Azotobacter salinestris: one gene and its partners. The protein of the gene in region 1 interacts with the protein of each later gene in a pairwise test. Links are inferred from orthologs where the notes say so. Each region holds a gene or a part of one and is shown in the gene's direction. Other genes may lie near its edges.

Region 1 (5,413 bases):
TCGCTGACGCTTCTCTCCCGCGTGTGGGCTACGGTGTGCACTGAATCGCCCCGGGATCTCTGGAGGCTCTTTGGTGTGAATCATGCCGCTTGGGCCGACTCGGTAAGTTGTCGATAATAAAGGGCTTCGGCTTCGGCGGGTGGCATGTTGCCGATGGGCTCCAGCAGCCGTCGGTGATTGAACCAGTCCACCCACTCCAGCGTCGCCAACTCCACTGCCTCTCGATTCTGCCAGGAACGGCGATGGATCACCTCGGCCTTGTACAGGCCATTGATGGTCTCGGCCAAGGCATTGTCATAGGCGTCGCCTACGCTGCCCACCGAGGGCTCGACCCCAGCTTCGACCAGGCGTTCGGTATAGCGGATCGAGACGTACTGCACGCCCCGGTCGCTGTGGCGAATGAGCCCACCCTGATTGACGGGGCGGCAGGCGTACAGCGCTTGCTCCAGGGCATCGAGCACGAAGTCGGTACGGGCCGAACTGGACACCCGCCAGCCGACGTTACGCCGGGCGAATACGTCGATGACAAAGGCCACATAGACGAAGCCCTGCCAAGTGCTGACGAGGTGAAGTCCGACACCCAGAGCGCGTTTGGCCGCTCGGCGCGGAACTGGCGATTGACCTTATCCTGCGGGCATGGGTTGGCCTTGTCGCTGATCGTGGTCTTGAGCGGCTTGCCGCATACGACACCTTGCAGACCCAGTCGCCGCATCAGCCGTTCCACCGTGCAGCGGGCCGCCACTACGCCTTCGCGCTGGAGCTGCCGCCAGACCTTGCGCACGCCATAGGCCTGGAAATTCTCCTCCCAGATCCGTTGGATATGCCCGCTCAGCACCTCGTCACGCTGTGCTCGCGGGGAACGCCGCTCGGGGGCAGCCTGGCAACGCGCATGGGTGTAGTAGGTCGATGGAGCGATCGGCAGTACCCGGCAGATCAGCTCGACTCCATAAACCGCACGATGCTCGTCGATGAATGCTTTCATGGCTTGAAGCGGCGGTCGAACTCCGCCTGGGCAAAAAAATACGCCGACGCCTTGTGCAAGATCTCGTTGGCCTGGCGCAGCTCACGCACCTCACGTTCCGGTGCCTTGATCCGCTCGCGTTCGCTGATGGTCTGGCCTTCGCGCTTTGCCATTGCCGCGCTCAGCCTGAGCGCACCCAGCGGCGCAGCGTTTCGGCCGTACAACCAATCTTGGCTGCAATTGAGCAGATCGCCGCCCACTCCAAGTCATGTCCGTCTTGATGCTCCAGCACCAAACGAACCGCTCGCTCGCGGACTTCCGGGGAATACTTCGTTGCTGTCTTCATGGCTCCATCCTCTCAAGAGTTGGAGCCTCCGGGAAAGCCGGGACGGTTCAGAGGGGCTTGGAAAGAAAACGAGCACGATACAGCCTAACGAAGATACATCACTTTGGTGTACCTAAACGCTGTCACACTCTGGGCTTCTGGCAGAAAATTCTTTAGAAAATCAACGAATTAGAGATTGGAGATGGCCCCACCAGCCACACCCCGGCACACAAGGTCACCGCTACGGCTGCTCCCTTCCGGGCCTGACCGGGTTCACGGCTGCTCGTTGCGGGGGGACCGGCAGGACCACCATAACGAAACCCACCAGCTCGGTGGGTCGGATAATTCTACTGGCTTACTCGCAATTTACAACTGTCACGTGCAAAGAAAACGTTTGGAGACAGTCAATTGCTGATATAAGCCTGCGCAAAAGCCTCTGGCTGGCCATCTGGCATCAGTGAACCGCCCCGGGTTTTCCGGAGACAGCAGGGGGCAGCGGTTGGTGAGTTTGGCGGCTGCCAATTTACCTGCTTCCCTGACTGTCAATCCTCGCTTCCCCAGGACTCTGCGAAGAACCATAAAAAAGCCCTCCGAAGAGGGCTGGAGCAGATCGAGCAAAGAACAAAGCACGCACCTACTAGAAAACCAGACCCTGCCCATCGAGTTGAAGTTCATATCGGGAAACAGGGAATTCTGCTAACAAGTTGCCGTTTTCAGGCGGAAAAGGAGGCTGCCGGGGAGGTGGGCTGGCATTGATACAGCCAGATGATGTCGGGTCGGTGAAGCTTCCATCCTTTCCGCGAAATATAAAGAGCTGGGTGGCTGCCTTCATGATCGAAAGCTCCGCTCTGGCAGCGAGTCGGGGTGCAGACCCGGGACAGCTACCAGGAGCGCATTGGCCGATTCCGAGCTAGCGGCCCTTGTATGTGCCCTGCCAGATCACGCCGACAATGGACACCAGAAAAACGATTGACCAGAAAGCCCATTGAATACCCATGGCATTTACCTCCAGAGGCAGCGGCGTTTACCTGTTTGAAGCAATAATCCTTCCAACTGCCTGCCTTCCCGCACCGATCGCTCTATGACGCTACCTGGGCTGCGGCTTTGCACTTGGGGTGAGGTGGCCTCGGGCAGGGGTGTTTCATATTTGAAACAGTCGAGTGTCTCGGTGGACATGGGTGCTCCACATATGAGACATGTGGGTAGACAGATGGCTGCTCGGCACTTGCCGATGCACCTCTTCCGGGCTCGGGCGATGCTCGAGATTGCGCCTGATCGCGCCGCGATAAAGCCTCGGGTCGGTTTGCGTCCTTTCACAAGTCCAAGCATTTCAGGCAAGGCCGAGATGCGCCTTGGGCTTGCCCCGAGTCCTGGCTGGTGTGCCTGCAGGGCGGATGCAATTTGCATTCTGCTCCGCTAGCATTGCCGCTCTCCGCTTGTTCAGCTGCGATGGTATCGATGAGTTATCAGGTTCTTGCACGTAAATGGCGTCCCCGCTCGTTCCGAGAAATGGTCGGCCAGACCCATGTGCTCAAGGCACTGATCAATGCCCTCGACAGTCAGCGCCTGCACCATGCCTATCTGTTCACCGGCACCCGCGGGGTGGGCAAGACCACGATCGCGCGGATCATCGCCAAGTGCCTGAATTGCGAGACCGGCATCAGCTCTATCCCCTGCGGACAATGTTCGGTCTGCCGTGAAATCGACGAGGGGCGTTTCGTCGATCTCATCGAGGTCGATGCTGCCAGCCGCACCAAGGTGGAGGACACCCGCGAGCTGCTCGACAACGTGCAGTACGCGCCAAGCCGTGGACGCTTCAAGGTCTACCTGATCGACGAAGTGCACATGCTTTCCAGCCACTCGTTCAACGCGCTGCTGAAGACCCTCGAGGAGCCACCGCCTCACGTCAAGTTCCTGCTGGCGACCACCGATCCGCAGAAGCTGCCTGTCACCATCCTGTCTCGCTGTCTGCAGTTCGCTCTGAAGAGTATGCCGCCAGAGCGGGTGGTCGAGCACCTGACCCACGTGCTTGGCGCGGAAGGCATTCCCTTCGAGTCGGATGCCCTCTGGTTGCTCGGTCGTGCTGCCGACGGTTCGATGCGCGATGCCATGAGCCTGACCGATCAGGCCATCGCCTTCGGCGAGGGCAGGGTGCTCGCCGCCGATGTGCGAGCCATGCTCGGAACCCTCGATCACGGTCAGGTCTATGGTGTGCTGCAGGCGCTGCTGGAGGGCGATGCCCGGGCCATGCTCGAAGCGGTGCGCCAGTTGGCCGAGCAGGGGCCGGACTGGAGCGGTGTGCTGGCGGAGCTGCTCAACGTGCTGCATCGGGTGGCCATTGCCCAGGCGCTGCCGGAGGCGGTGGACAACGGCCAGGGCGACCGCGAGCGGGTGCTGGCCCTCGCCCAGGCGCTGCCGGCCGAAGATGTGCAATTCTATTACCAGATGGGCCTGATCGGCCGTCGCGATCTGCCGCTGGCGCCGGACCCGCGCGGTGGTTTCGAGATGGTGCTGCTGCGCATGCTGGCGTTCCGTCCGGCGGATGTCGGCGGAGCGCCCGGCAGGCCGCTAAAGGATCAGGGAATCCGCTCGGCCACGGCTGATTCCCCATCCGATCCTGTGGCAGAGACTGACTCTGCACAGTCGCCTGCCGTCTCCGCGGCTGTATCGGGCGAAAGTTCGGCCATGGCTGCTCCGGCGTTTGCCGAACCGATCGAGCCTGTATCGCCGCCAGAGCCAAGGTTGCCTGCCGGAGCTCCCGATCTGCCATGGGAGGAGCCTTCGCAGGCTGCCGGCGCTCTCGTCTCGAAGTCGGCTGCGATGCTGGTCGGTGGCATGGCCACTGCGCCTGTGGCGGAGAAAACGGAGAGGGCTCCCGAAAGTGCCGTATCGGATCAGCCGAGTCCGCCGGCTCGAGCCTCCTTGGCGTGCGAGAGGTCAACGGCTCCTGCCGCCGATCGCGCGCCGGAAAGGATGCCTGCGCCGGTCACGGGGGAAGAGCCTCCTCCGGCGGACGATGACTATTATGAAGTGGATGCCGAGGAGGTGGATGTCGAGGCCTACGCCTACCTCGATGCCTTTCCCGTCGAGGAGCCGCTTCCGGCGAAGCCGGAGCCCGAAGCCGAGCCCGCGGTAGCGCCGGCCACCGGCCTTGCGGCCGAATGGCTCGAACTTTTCCAGCGCCTGAGACTGGCCGGCATGACAGCCAACATCGCAGCCAACTGTACCCTGGTGAAGGCCGAAGGCGACCATTGGGTGCTGCATCTGGATCCGGCGCAGGCCGCACTGTTCAACAGTACCCAGCAGCGGCGCCTGAACGAGGCTTTGAACCAGCATCATGGGCGTACGCTCAAGCTGGACATCGAATTGCGCAAGCCGGAGCAGGAAACTCCAGCCCAGGCGGCGGCACGGCGAAGGGCCGAGCGCCAGCGCCAGGCCGAGGCGTCCATTCAGGACGATCCCCTGATCCGGCAGTTGATTCAACAGTTCGCCGCGGTGATCCGCGACGGCACCATCGAACCCCTGAATACCTGAGGTGATTCCCATGATGAAAGGTGGCATGGCCGGCCTGATGAAGCAGGCCCAGCTGATGCAGGAAAAGATGCAGAAGATGCAGGAAGAGCTGGCCAACGCCGAGGTGACCGGTCAGTCCGGGGCCGGCCTGGTGAGCGTGGTGATGACGGGGCGTCACGATGTCCGGCGCGTAACCCTGGACGATAGCCTGATGCAGGAGGACAAGGAGGTTCTCGAGGACCTGATCGCCGCTGCCGTCAACGATGCGGTACGCAAGATCGAGCAGAACAATCAGGAAAAGATGGCCGGGATGACCGCCGGCATGGGCTTGCCGCCCGGCTTCAAGATGCCGCTCTAAGCATTTCCCGGGTTTTTCCCGCGCCGGCCCCTCCCGCTTGCGGGGGAGGGTGCCGACTGGTCGCCGTTCTTGCGTGCGATCTATCCTGCTGTCCTGCCCTCCGGTCCGTTCGCCCATGAGCTTCAGTCCGCTGATCCGACAACTCATCGACGCCCTGCGCATCCTTCCCGGTGTGGGGCAGAAAACCGCCCAGCGCATGGCCCTGCATCTGCTCGAGCGCGATCGCAGTGGCGGCGTGCGTCTGGCCCAGACGCTC
Region 2 (5,164 bases), 630 kb from region 1 along the record:
TAGCGAGGGATGATCAAACCAGACACTCCAGGGTTGTCAGGCTCAGGCGGCTGTGCTCAAACTAGCCGTCTCGTTGCCGACCCACCGCCCCACGGGCCGTCGAAGAGGCCACGCGGGCCGGACGGGGCAAGACCAGGCAAGGTTGTGCAGTGTCCCTGACGTGAAAGGATGCCAACCCGATCCCGCACCGATGGCCGAACGCAGCACTCCCAGCGGCCCGCAACGCGCCACAAAAAAGACCGGCATTATCCTGCAAACCAGACCCTTTGTCTTGGGGACATCACGCCATGCAACTCGTTGTCAAAAGTGCCAGCCCGCAAACCCTGAAAACTGCAACGCTGGTGGTTGCCGTCGGCGAAGGCCGCAAACTGGGCGCCACCGCCAAGGCCATCGACCAGGCCACCGACGGCGCCCTGTCGGCCGCCCTCAAGCGCGGCGACCTCGCCGGCAAGGCCGGACAGACCCTGCTGCTGCACCAACTGCCGAACCTCAAGGCCGAACGCGTGCTGCTGGTCGGCGCAGGCAAGGAGAGCGAGCTGAGCGACCGCCAGTTCCGCAAGATCGTCGCCGCCGCCTACGGGGTGCTGAAGGGCCTCGGCGGCAGCGACGCCGCCCTGACCCTGGGCGAACTCCACGTCAAGGGGCGCGACACCTACGGCAAGGCCCGCCTGCTGGCCGAGACCCTGCTCGACGCCACCTACGTGTTCGATCGCTTCAAGAGCGAGAAGGCCAGCGCGCCGTCCCTGAAGAAGCTGGTCCTGGTCTGCGACAAGGCCAGCCAGGCCGACATGGAGCGCGCCGCGAGCCACGCCCAGGCGATCGTCAACGGCCTGGCCCTGACCCGCGACCTCGGCAACCTGCCGCCGAACCTCTGCCATCCGACCTCCCTGGCCGATGAAGCCAAGGCGCTGGCCAAGGCCTACGGCACCCTGAAGGTCGAAGTGCTCGACGAGAAGAAGCTCAAGGAGCTCGGCATGGGCGCCTTCCTCGCCGTGGCCCAGGGCAGCGACCAGCCGCCACGGCTGATCGTGCTCAACTACCAGGGCGGCCGGAAGGACGAGCAGCCGGTCGTGCTGGTCGGCAAGGGCATCACTTTCGACAGCGGCGGCATCAGCCTCAAGCCGGGCTCGGGCATGGACGAGATGAAGTACGACATGTGCGGTGCCGCCAGCGTGCTCGGCACCTTCCGCGCCCTGCTCGAGCTGGGACTGCCGCTCAACGTCGTGGGCCTTCTGGCCTGTGCCGAGAACATGCCCAGCGGCGGCGCCACCCGCCCCGGCGACATCGTCACCAGCATGAGCGGGCAGACCGTGGAGATTCTCAACACCGACGCCGAAGGCCGCCTGGTGCTGTGCGACACCCTCACCTACGCCGAACGCTTCAAGCCGCAGGCGGTGATCGACGTCGCCACCCTCACCGGCGCCTGCATCACCGCCCTGGGCACCCAGGCCTCGGGCCTGATGGGCAACCACGACGGCCTGATCCGCCAGATCCTCAAGGCCGGCGAACATGCCGCCGACCGCGCCTGGCAGCTGCCGCTGTTCGAGGAGTACCAGGAGCAGCTCGACAGCCCGTTCGCCGACATGGCCAACATCGGCGGCCCCAAGGCCGGCACCATCACCGCCGCCTGCTTCCTCTCGCGCTTCGCCAAGAAATACCACTGGGCGCACCTGGACATCGCCGGCACCGCCTGGATCAGCGGCGGCAAGGAAAAGGGCGCCACCGGCCGCCCGGTTCCGCTGCTGACCCAGTTCCTGCTGGACCGCAGCGCCCCGTGAGCGACCGCGGGAGCGGCCGGCCCGCTCCCGCACAGCCGAGGACTCCATGCCCCAGGTCGACTTCTATATCCTGCCCTCCGCAGATCCGGCGGCGCGCCTGAACTTCGCCTGCAAGCTGGCGGAAAAGGCCTGGCGCCTGGGCCATCGCGTCTATGTGCACTGCCAGGACGCGCCCCAGCGCGAGGCGCTGGATGCCCGCCTGTGGAGCTTCAAGGCCGAGGCCTTCCTCCCCCACGGCATGCTCGAGGCGGATGCCGACGCACCGATCGCCCTCGGCCTGGGCGACGATCCCGGCAGCCATCACGAGCTGCTGATCAACCTGGCCCTGAGCGTGCCGCCCTGCTGCGCACGCTTCGAGCGGATCGCCGAACTGGTGGTGAGCGAACCGGGCATACGCCAGGCCACGCGCGCCAATTACCGCTTCTACCGCGAGCGCGGCTATGCTTTGCAGGATCACCGTCTTTCTCGCCTCTGACGTGCCATGGACAGCCTGAAACCCAAGCCGGACACCACCCACCTGCTGAGCGATCTGCAGTCGATCCGCGACCTGCTGGACGAGGACCTGGCGCTGCCGCCCCTGCTCACCGAGACCCTCGGCGCCGACGACATTCCGCTACTCTCGGAGATCGTTCCCGTCGCAGAGGAGGAAGCCGGGCCGCCTCCGACCGCGCTTCCGCCAGACCTGGAGCAGAGCCTGCGCACCGAGGCCCAGTTGATCCTGCAGGAGGTCGTCGACGACTTCGTGCCACAGATCGAGGCCGAGCTGAAACGCCGCCTCGAGGCCCGCCTGGACCAGCTTCTCGCCCGGCGCAAGCCCTGAGCCTTCGCCTGCGGCCCGCCACCCGGCCGCCACGGCACTCCATTAGACTTGCAGGGATTGCAGCCCACAGGTACGGGTTTGCCTTTATACTCCCCGGTTTTCCCCAGATCAGCCGTCTTACAAGGGTTTCCTCCGCATGGACAAGACCTACCAGCCGCACGCCATTGAATCCCGTTGGTACGCCGAATGGGAGGCGAAGAACTACTTCGCCCCGCAGGGCAGCGGCGAGCCCTACACCATCATGATCCCGCCGCCGAACGTCACCGGCAGCCTGCACATGGGCCACGGCTTCAACAATGCGATCATGGACGCGCTGATCCGCTTCCGCCGCATGCAGGGCCGCAACACCCTGTGGCAGCCGGGCACCGACCATGCCGGCATCGCCACCCAGATGGTGGTGGAGCGCCAGCTGGCAGCCCAGGGCGTCAGCCGCCACGACCTCGGCCGCGAGAAGTTCCTCGACAAGGTCTGGGAATGGAAAGAGCAGTCGGGCGGCACCATCACCCGGCAGATCCGCCGCCTGGGCAGCTCGGTGGACTGGTCGCGGGAACGCTTCACCATGGACGAGGGCCTTTCCGAAGCGGTCAAGGAAGCCTTCGTCCGCCTCTTTGATGACGGCCTGATCTACCGCGGCAAGCGTCTGGTCAACTGGGACACCAAGCTGCACACCGCGATCTCCGACCTGGAGGTGGAGAACCACGACGAGAAGGGTCACCTCTGGCACCTGCGCTACCCGCTGGCCGACGATGCCCGCACCAGCGAGGGCAAGGGCTATCTGGTGGTCGCCACCACCCGCCCGGAAACCATGCTGGGCGATGCCGCCGTCGCCGTGCATCCGGAGGACAAGCGCTACAAGGACCTGATCGGCCGCCACGTGCTGCTGCCCCTGGTCAACCGCCTGATCCCGATCATCGCCGACGAGTACGTCGACCGCGAGTTCGGCACCGGCTGCGTGAAGATCACCCCGGCCCACGACTTCAACGACTACGAGGTCGGCAAGCGCCACCACCTGCCGCTGATCAACATTTTCGACAAGAACGCCACGGTCCTGGCCCAGGCCCAGGTGTTCGACATCGACGGCACGCCGAACACGCGCATCGATCCCACCCTGCCGGACAGCTATGCAGGCATGGACCGCTTCGACGCGCGCAAGGCCGTGGTCGCCGACTTCGACGGCATGGGCCTTCTGGAGAAGATCGACGACCACGCGCTGAAGGTACCGCGCGGCGACCGCTCCGGCACCATCATCGAGCCCTGGCTGACCGACCAGTGGTACGTTTCCACCAAGCCGCTGGCCGAGAAGGCCATCGCCGCCGTGGAGGACGGCTCCATCCAGTTCGTGCCCAAGCAGTACGAGAACATGTACTTCTCCTGGATGCGCGACATCCAGGACTGGTGCATCAGCCGCCAGCTGTGGTGGGGCCACCGCATTCCGGCCTGGTACGACGAGGCCGGCAACGCCTACGTCGGCCGCGACGAGGCGGAGGTGCGCAGCAAGTATGCGATTCGCAACGACGAGCCGCTGCGCCAGGACGAGGACGTGCTGGACACCTGGTTCAGCTCCGGCCTGTGGACCTTCTCCACCCTGGGCTGGCCTGCGCAGACCGAGTTCCTCAAGACCTTCCACCCCACCGACGTGCTGGTCACCGGCTTCGACATCATCTTCTTCTGGGTTGCCCGGATGATCATGATGTCCCTGCACCTGACCGGGCAGATCCCCTTCAAGACCGTCTACGTCCACGGTCTGGTGCGCGACAGCCAGGGCCACAAGATGTCCAAGTCCAAGGGCAACGTGCTCGACCCGCTGGACATCGTCGACGGCATCGACCTGGAAAGCCTGGTGGCCAAGCGCACCAGCGGCATGATGCAGCCCAAGCTCGCCGAGAAGATCGCCAAGCAGACCCGCGCCGAGTTCCCCGAAGGCATCGCCAGCTACGGCACCGATGCGCTGCGCTTCACCTTCTGCTCGCTGGCCTCCACCGGTCGCGACATCAAGTTCGACATGGGCCGGGTCGAGGGCTACCGCAACTTCTGCAACAAACTGTGGAACGCCGCCAACTTCGTCTTCGAGAACACCGAGGGCAAGGACTGCGGCGCCGCCGGCGAGCCCGTCGAGCTGTCGCCGGTGGACCGCTGGATCGTTTCCCAGCTGCAACGCACCGAGCTCGAAGTGACCCGCCAGCTCGACGCCTTCCGCTTCGACCTCGCCGCCCAGGCGCTCTACGAGTTCGTCTGGGACCAGTACTGCGCCTGGTATCTGGAACTGGTCAAGCCGGTGCTCTGGGACGAGCACGCCCCGGCCTCCCGCCAGCGCGGCACCCGCCGCACCCTGGTCCGCGTGCTGGAGACCGCGCTGCGCCTGGCGCATCCCTTCATGCCCTTCATCAGCGAGGAAATCTGGCAGCGCCTCGCGCCGCTGGCCGGCAAGTCCGGTCCGACGCTGATGCTGCAGCCCTGGCCGGTGGCCGACGAGGCGCGCATCGACGAAGCCGCCGAGGACGACATCGAGTGGGTCAAGGCGCTGATGCTCGGCGTGCGGCAGATCCGCGGCGAGATGAACATCTCC
Region 3 (5,218 bases), 3.9 Mb from region 1 along the record:
GCGAAGCGTGAGATCCACTGCCGGAATACGCTCGTCGTCGGGGCCCAGCACCCGAGCCCCGGTCGCCTGCTTGAGGGGTTCCACGCCGCTGATGTGGTCGGCGTGATGGTGGGTGATCAGGATATCGGCGAGTTGCCAGCCGGGGTTCGCGTCCAGCCAGGCGAGCACCGGGACGGCATCGCCGGGGTCGACCACGGCGATGCGCCGGGTGGCCGGATCCTCTAGCAGCCAGATGTAGTTGTCCTGGAAGGCGGGGAGTGCGTCGATCCGTACCATGCTGTATTCGCGGGCGTCCCGGATCCTGGGCGGGCCGGGCGCTTCCGCGTTCTCCTGTCGAGTCTGTTCATCGAGAGTTGAAGGGGTTGCGGCCGCCCCTCAAGGATGGCGGCAGCGCTCGCCGGGGGCGTGTTGACGCTGGCGATCGCTAAACTTAAAAGAGTTCGTCCCATCTTAGACCGAGCGTCCGCACACAGGGAGCCTTCATGACCGACCAACCCTTCGCCAACGCCGATCCCCGGTGGCTGTCACTGATGAGCGATGCCCGCGACTGGTTCTCCACGCCTCTGGGGCAGCAGATGCTGCAGGAGGAGCGGCGTCTGCTCAAGGAGGAACTGGCGCGCTTCTTCGGCGGCTACCTGGTGCATTACGGTCCGCCGGGCGAGTTCGAGGGAGCCGGGCAGATCCGCTGCTGCGTGCGTCTGGGCGCACCCTTGCCGGGGGTGCAGATCGTCTGCGAGGAGCACGCCTGGCCACTGGCCGAGCATGCCGCCGACGTGGTGGTGCTGCAGCACGCGCTGGATTTCAGCCTGTCGCCCCATGCGTTGCTGCGCGAGGCGGCGCGCAGCGTTCGTCCCGGCGGTCACCTGCTCGTGGTCGGCATCAATCCGCGCAGCCTCTGGGGGCTGCGTCGCCATTTCGCCGGCGATGTGTTGCGCCAGGCCCGCTGCATCGGTTCCAGTCGGGTTGGCGACTGGCTGGCGCTGCTCGGCTTCGCGCTGGAGAAACGCCGCTTCGGGTGTTATCGTCCGCCGCTTTCATCCTGCGTCTGGCAATCCCGCACCGCGCGTCTGGAGTCCTGGGGCGAGTCCTGGCAGATGCCGGGCGGCGGCTTCTACCTGCTGGTGGTGCGCAAGCTGGTGGTCGGCCTGCGGCCGCTGCCGCAGAGTCGCCGGGAGCCCATCGGCAAGCTGCTGCCGCTGCCGGTGGTCAAGGTCAGCCGGCGCGCGTCGAAACATGGGGCTTGAGTGAGCGACAAGGTCGAAATCTATACCGACGGTGCCTGCAAGGGTAACCCCGGTCCCGGGGGATGGGGCGCATTGCTGGTCTGCCGGGGCGTCGAGCGCGAGCTCTGGGGGGGCGAGGCGGAAACCACCAACAACCGCATGGAGCTGACCGCGGCCATCCGCGCGCTGGCCGAGCTCAAGCGACCCTGCGAAGTGCATCTGACCACCGACTCCGAGTACGTGATGCGCGGAATTCAGGAATGGCTGCCGAACTGGAAGAGGCGCGGCTGGAAGACCGCCGCGCGCCAGCCGGTGAAGAACGCCGACCTCTGGCAGCAGCTCGACGAGCAGGTCGGTCGCCATCAGGTCAGCTGGAGCTGGGTGCGCGGCCATACCGGCCATCCCGGCAACGAGCGAGCCGACCTGCTGGCCAACCGCGGCGTCGCCGCCGCCCGCGCACAACAGAAGCACAGCCTCTAGACCCCTTTCGGAGATATCGATAGATGCGCAGTGTCGTACTGGATACCGAAACCACCGGCATGCCGGTGACCGAAGGCCACCGGATCATCGAGATCGGTTGTGTCGAGCTGCTCGGCCGGCGTCTCACCGGGCGGCATTTCCACGTCTATCTGCAGCCAGACCGCGCGGTGGACGAGGGCGCCATCGCAGTACATGGCATCACCAACGAATTTCTTGCCGACAAGCCGCGTTTTGCCGATATCGCCGAGGAGTTCTTCGAGTTCATCAAGGGCGCCCAGCTGATCATCCACAACGCGGCGTTCGATATCGGCTTCATCGAGAATGAGTTCGTCCGGCTGGGACAGGCCGAGCGCGCCGAGATCGGCGCCCACTGCAAGGTGCTCGACACCCTGCTGATGGCCCGCGAGCGCCATCCCGGCCAGCGCAACAGCCTCGACGCCCTGTGCAAGCGCTACGACGTCGACAATTCCAACCGCGACCTGCACGGCGCGCTGCTCGACGCCGAGATCCTCGCCGACGTCTGGCTGGCCATGACTGGCGGGCAGACGCACTTGTCGCTGTCCGGCGAGGGCGGCGAGGGCGGTCGCGCCCAGTCGTCGGCGATCCGCCGGCTGCCGCAGGACCGTCAGCGCACCCGGGTGATCCGCGCCAGCGAGCCGGAGCTGGCCGCCCATGCCGAGCGGCTGGCGGCGATCGAGAAGGCCGCCGGCAGTCCGGCGCTGTGGATTCAGATGGAGCAGGCGCAGCAGCAGTAGCCGGGGGGGCGGCGCTCTGGCTTATCCTGAGGGAAATCTCCCCCAGGACATGGATCGTGTACAAAGACCTCGATTTTCCGATTCTCATCGTCCATCGCGACATCAAGGCCGACAGCGTCGCCGGCGAACGCGTGCGGGCGATCGCCCGAGAGCTGGAGCAGAGCGGCTTCAGCATCCTTTCCACCGCCAGCTCCAGCGAAGGGCGCATCGTCGCCTCGACCCACCACGGCCTGGCCTGCGTCCTGGTCGCCGCCGAGGGGGCAGGGGAAAACCAGCGCCTGCTGCAGGACATGCTCGAGCTGATCCGTCTCGCCCGCTCCCGGGCCCCGCAACTGCCGATCTTCGCCCTCGGCGAGCAGGTCACTATCGAGAACGCACCGGCCGAGGCGATGGCCGATCTCAACCAGCTGCGCGGCATCCTCTATCTGTTCGAGGACACCGTGCCCTTCCTGGCCCGCCAGGTGGCCCGCGCCGCCCGCAGCTACCTGGCCGGCCTGCTGCCGCCGTTCTTCAGCGCACTGGTCGAGCACACCCTGCAGTCCAACTACTCCTGGCACACGCCCGGCCACGGCGGCGGCGTGGCCTATCGCAAGAGCCCGGTGGGCCAGGCCTTCCACCAATTCTTCGGCGAGAACACCCTGCGCTCCGACCTCTCGGTGTCGGTGCCGGAGCTCGGCTCGCTGCTCGACCACACCGGCCCTCTGGCTGCCGCGGAGGCACGAGCAGCCCGCAATTTCGGCGCCGATCACACCTTTTTCGTAATCAACGGCACCTCGACCGCCAACAAGATCGTCTGGCATTCCATGGTCGCCCGCGACGACCTGGTGCTGGTCGACCGCAACTGTCACAAGTCGATCGTCCACGCCATCGTCATGACCGGAGCGATCCCCCTCTATCTGGTGCCGGAGCGCAACGAACTGGGCATCATCGGGCCGATTCCGCTCGGTGAGTTCAGCCGCGAGTCGATCGCCGCGAAGATTGCCGCCAACCCGTTGGCGCGCGGGCGTGAATCCCGTGTGAAGCTCGCGGTGGTGACCAATTCCACCTACGACGGCCTCTGCTACAACGCCGAGCTGATCAAGCAGACCCTGGGCGCTAGCGTCGAGGTGCTGCACTTCGATGAGGCCTGGTTCGCCTATGCCGCCTTCCACGAATTCTATGTGGGGCGCTACGGTATGGGGACCACGCGCGCTCCGGACAGTCCGCTGGTGTTCAGCACCCACTCCACCCACAAGCTGCTGGCGGCCTTCAGCCAGGCCTCGATGATCCACGTGCAGGACGGCGGCCGCCGCCAGCTGGACCGCGACCGCTTCAACGAAGCCTTCATGATGCACATCTCCACTTCGCCGCAATACGGCATCCTGGCTTCGCTGGACGTCGCCTCGGCGATGATGGAGGGGCCGGCCGGCCGCTCGCTGATCCAGGAGACCTTCGACGAGGCGCTCAGCTTCCGGCGCGCCCTGGCGAACCTGCGCAAGAGCCTGGCGCCGGACGACTGGTGGTTCGATATCTGGCAGCCGCCGCTCGGTGCGACCGGGGAGCAGGGGGCCGCTGCCGACTGGCTGCTGACCCCGGCGGCCGACTGGCACGGCTTCGATGCCCTGCCCGAGGACTATGTGCTGCTCGATCCGATCAAGGTCACCCTGGTGACCCCGGGGTTGAGTGTCGGCGGGCAGCCGGCCGGTCAGGGCATTCCGGCGGTGGTGGTGGGCCGCTTCCTCTGGGAGCGTGGCCTGGTGGTGGAAAAGACCGGCCTGTATTCCTTCCTGGTGCTGTTCTCCATGGGCATCACCAAGGGCAAGTGGAGCACCCTGCTGACCGAACTGCTGGAGTTCAAGCGCTGCTACGACGCCAACCTGCCGCTGGAGCAGGTGCTGCCGTCCATCGCCCAGGCCGGCGGTGCCCGCTATGCCGGCATGGGGCTGCGCGACCTGTGCGACCAGTTGCACGACTTCAACCGGCAAAGCGCCCGGGCCAAGGCGCTCAAGCACATGTACAGCCTGCTGCCGGAAATTGCCCTCAAGCCAGCGGACGCCTACGACAAGCTGGTGCGCGGCGAGGTCGAGGCGGTACCGATCGAGCAGCTCGAGGGGCGCATCGCGGCGGTGATGCTGGTGCCCTATCCGCCGGGCATTCCGCTGATCATGCCGGGCGAGCGCTTCACCCGGACCACCAAGGCGATCGTCGAGTACCTGCATTCCACGCGCGCCTTCGATGCGCGCTTCCCGGGATTCGGCCTGGATGTGCACGGCCTGCAGCACGAGGACGGCCCGCAGGGGCGGATCTACACGGTCGACTGCCTGCGCTGATCTACCTCTCGAACTCCCGCGGCCGTGCTGCCGCGGGTGGCTTCGACATGCCTGGCTCGGGCCTTTGCGGCAAGTTCGCGTTATTGGCTCCGACAGTGTTCTTCGATAATTCACGGTCATATATACAGCCGTCGCCAAAAGTTTTTCGAGTCTTTTGGCGTAGCCGGACTGCTGTCACTCTGCCAATTGCCGTCTCGAATATCCCGACTCCAGTGTCTTTGTCACGAGCTGTAGGGGCCAACGCACAACTGTTTCCCAATCAGTTGGAAAAATGCTTGAAAAACAATCGGATGGCATTTTGACTTTATTTTTATAAAATTCTTTGAAGGTACTTGCCCGGATTTCCGAGGGGACTTTGCGTGTCTCTCTGGTTGATTTTTTTGCCTGCTCCGTAGTTGCTATTTTAATCCTTTTGAAGGCCTATTGCCATTTGTTGTGATGTTTGGTCGAG

Evidence for each region.
Region 2: the proteins of dnaX (region 1) and GCU53_RS18100 interact in binary tests that used the Escherichia coli proteins (3 or more experiments, as listed by UniProt). The link is inferred for Azotobacter salinestris from one-to-one orthologs.
Region 3: the proteins of dnaX (region 1) and dnaQ interact in binary tests that used the Escherichia coli proteins (3 or more experiments, as listed by UniProt). The link is inferred for Azotobacter salinestris from one-to-one orthologs.

The regions. Positions count from the first base shown.
Region 1 is NZ_CP045302.1:4,491,659-4,497,071, forward strand. The notes cover bases 2,293-5,282. They hold dnaX (DNA polymerase III subunit gamma/tau), read left to right. Parts: upstream 2,293-2,744; coding sequence 2,745-4,820; downstream 4,821-5,282. Other genes in these bases: GCU53_RS21175 (YbaB/EbfC family nucleoid-associated protein), read left to right, coding at 4,831-5,157; recR (recombination mediator RecR), read left to right, coding at 5,273-5,282. Outside these bases: GCU53_RS21150 (hydroxypyruvate isomerase family protein), read left to right, coding at 1-7; GCU53_RS21165 (hypothetical protein), read right to left, coding at 1,924-2,118; more of recR, read left to right, coding at 5,283-5,413. UniProt on the Escherichia coli protein: Part of the beta sliding clamp loading complex, which hydrolyzes ATP to load the beta clamp onto primed DNA to form the DNA replication pre-initiation complex.
Region 2 is NZ_CP045302.1:3,861,388-3,866,551, reverse strand. Bases 798-3,538 are described here. They hold GCU53_RS18100 (DNA polymerase III subunit chi), read left to right. Parts: upstream 798-1,824; coding sequence 1,825-2,253; downstream 2,254-3,538. Other genes in these bases: GCU53_RS18090 (valine--tRNA ligase), read left to right, coding at 2,735-3,538; GCU53_RS18095 (DNA polymerase III subunit chi), read left to right, coding at 2,260-2,598; GCU53_RS18105 (leucyl aminopeptidase), read left to right, coding at 798-1,778. Also shown: LPS export ABC transporter permease LptF, read right to left, coding at 1-17; more of GCU53_RS18105, read left to right, coding at 288-797; more of GCU53_RS18090, read left to right, coding at 3,539-5,164. UniProt on the Escherichia coli protein: Part of the beta sliding clamp loading complex, which hydrolyzes ATP to load the beta clamp onto primed DNA to form the DNA replication pre-initiation complex.
Region 3 is NZ_CP045302.1:622,923-628,140, reverse strand. What follows is about bases 798-3,592. They hold dnaQ (DNA polymerase III subunit epsilon), read left to right. Parts: upstream 798-1,726; coding sequence 1,727-2,458; downstream 2,459-3,592. Other genes in these bases: GCU53_RS02870 (arginine/lysine/ornithine decarboxylase), read left to right, coding at 2,515-3,592; rnhA (ribonuclease HI), read left to right, coding at 1,245-1,703; GCU53_RS02885 (class I SAM-dependent methyltransferase), read left to right, coding at 798-1,244. Outside these bases: gloB (hydroxyacylglutathione hydrolase), read right to left, coding at 1-276; more of GCU53_RS02885, read left to right, coding at 483-797; more of GCU53_RS02870, read left to right, coding at 3,593-4,767. UniProt on the Escherichia coli protein: DNA polymerase III is a complex, multichain enzyme responsible for most of the replicative synthesis in bacteria. The epsilon subunit contain the editing function and is a proofreading 3'-5' exonuclease.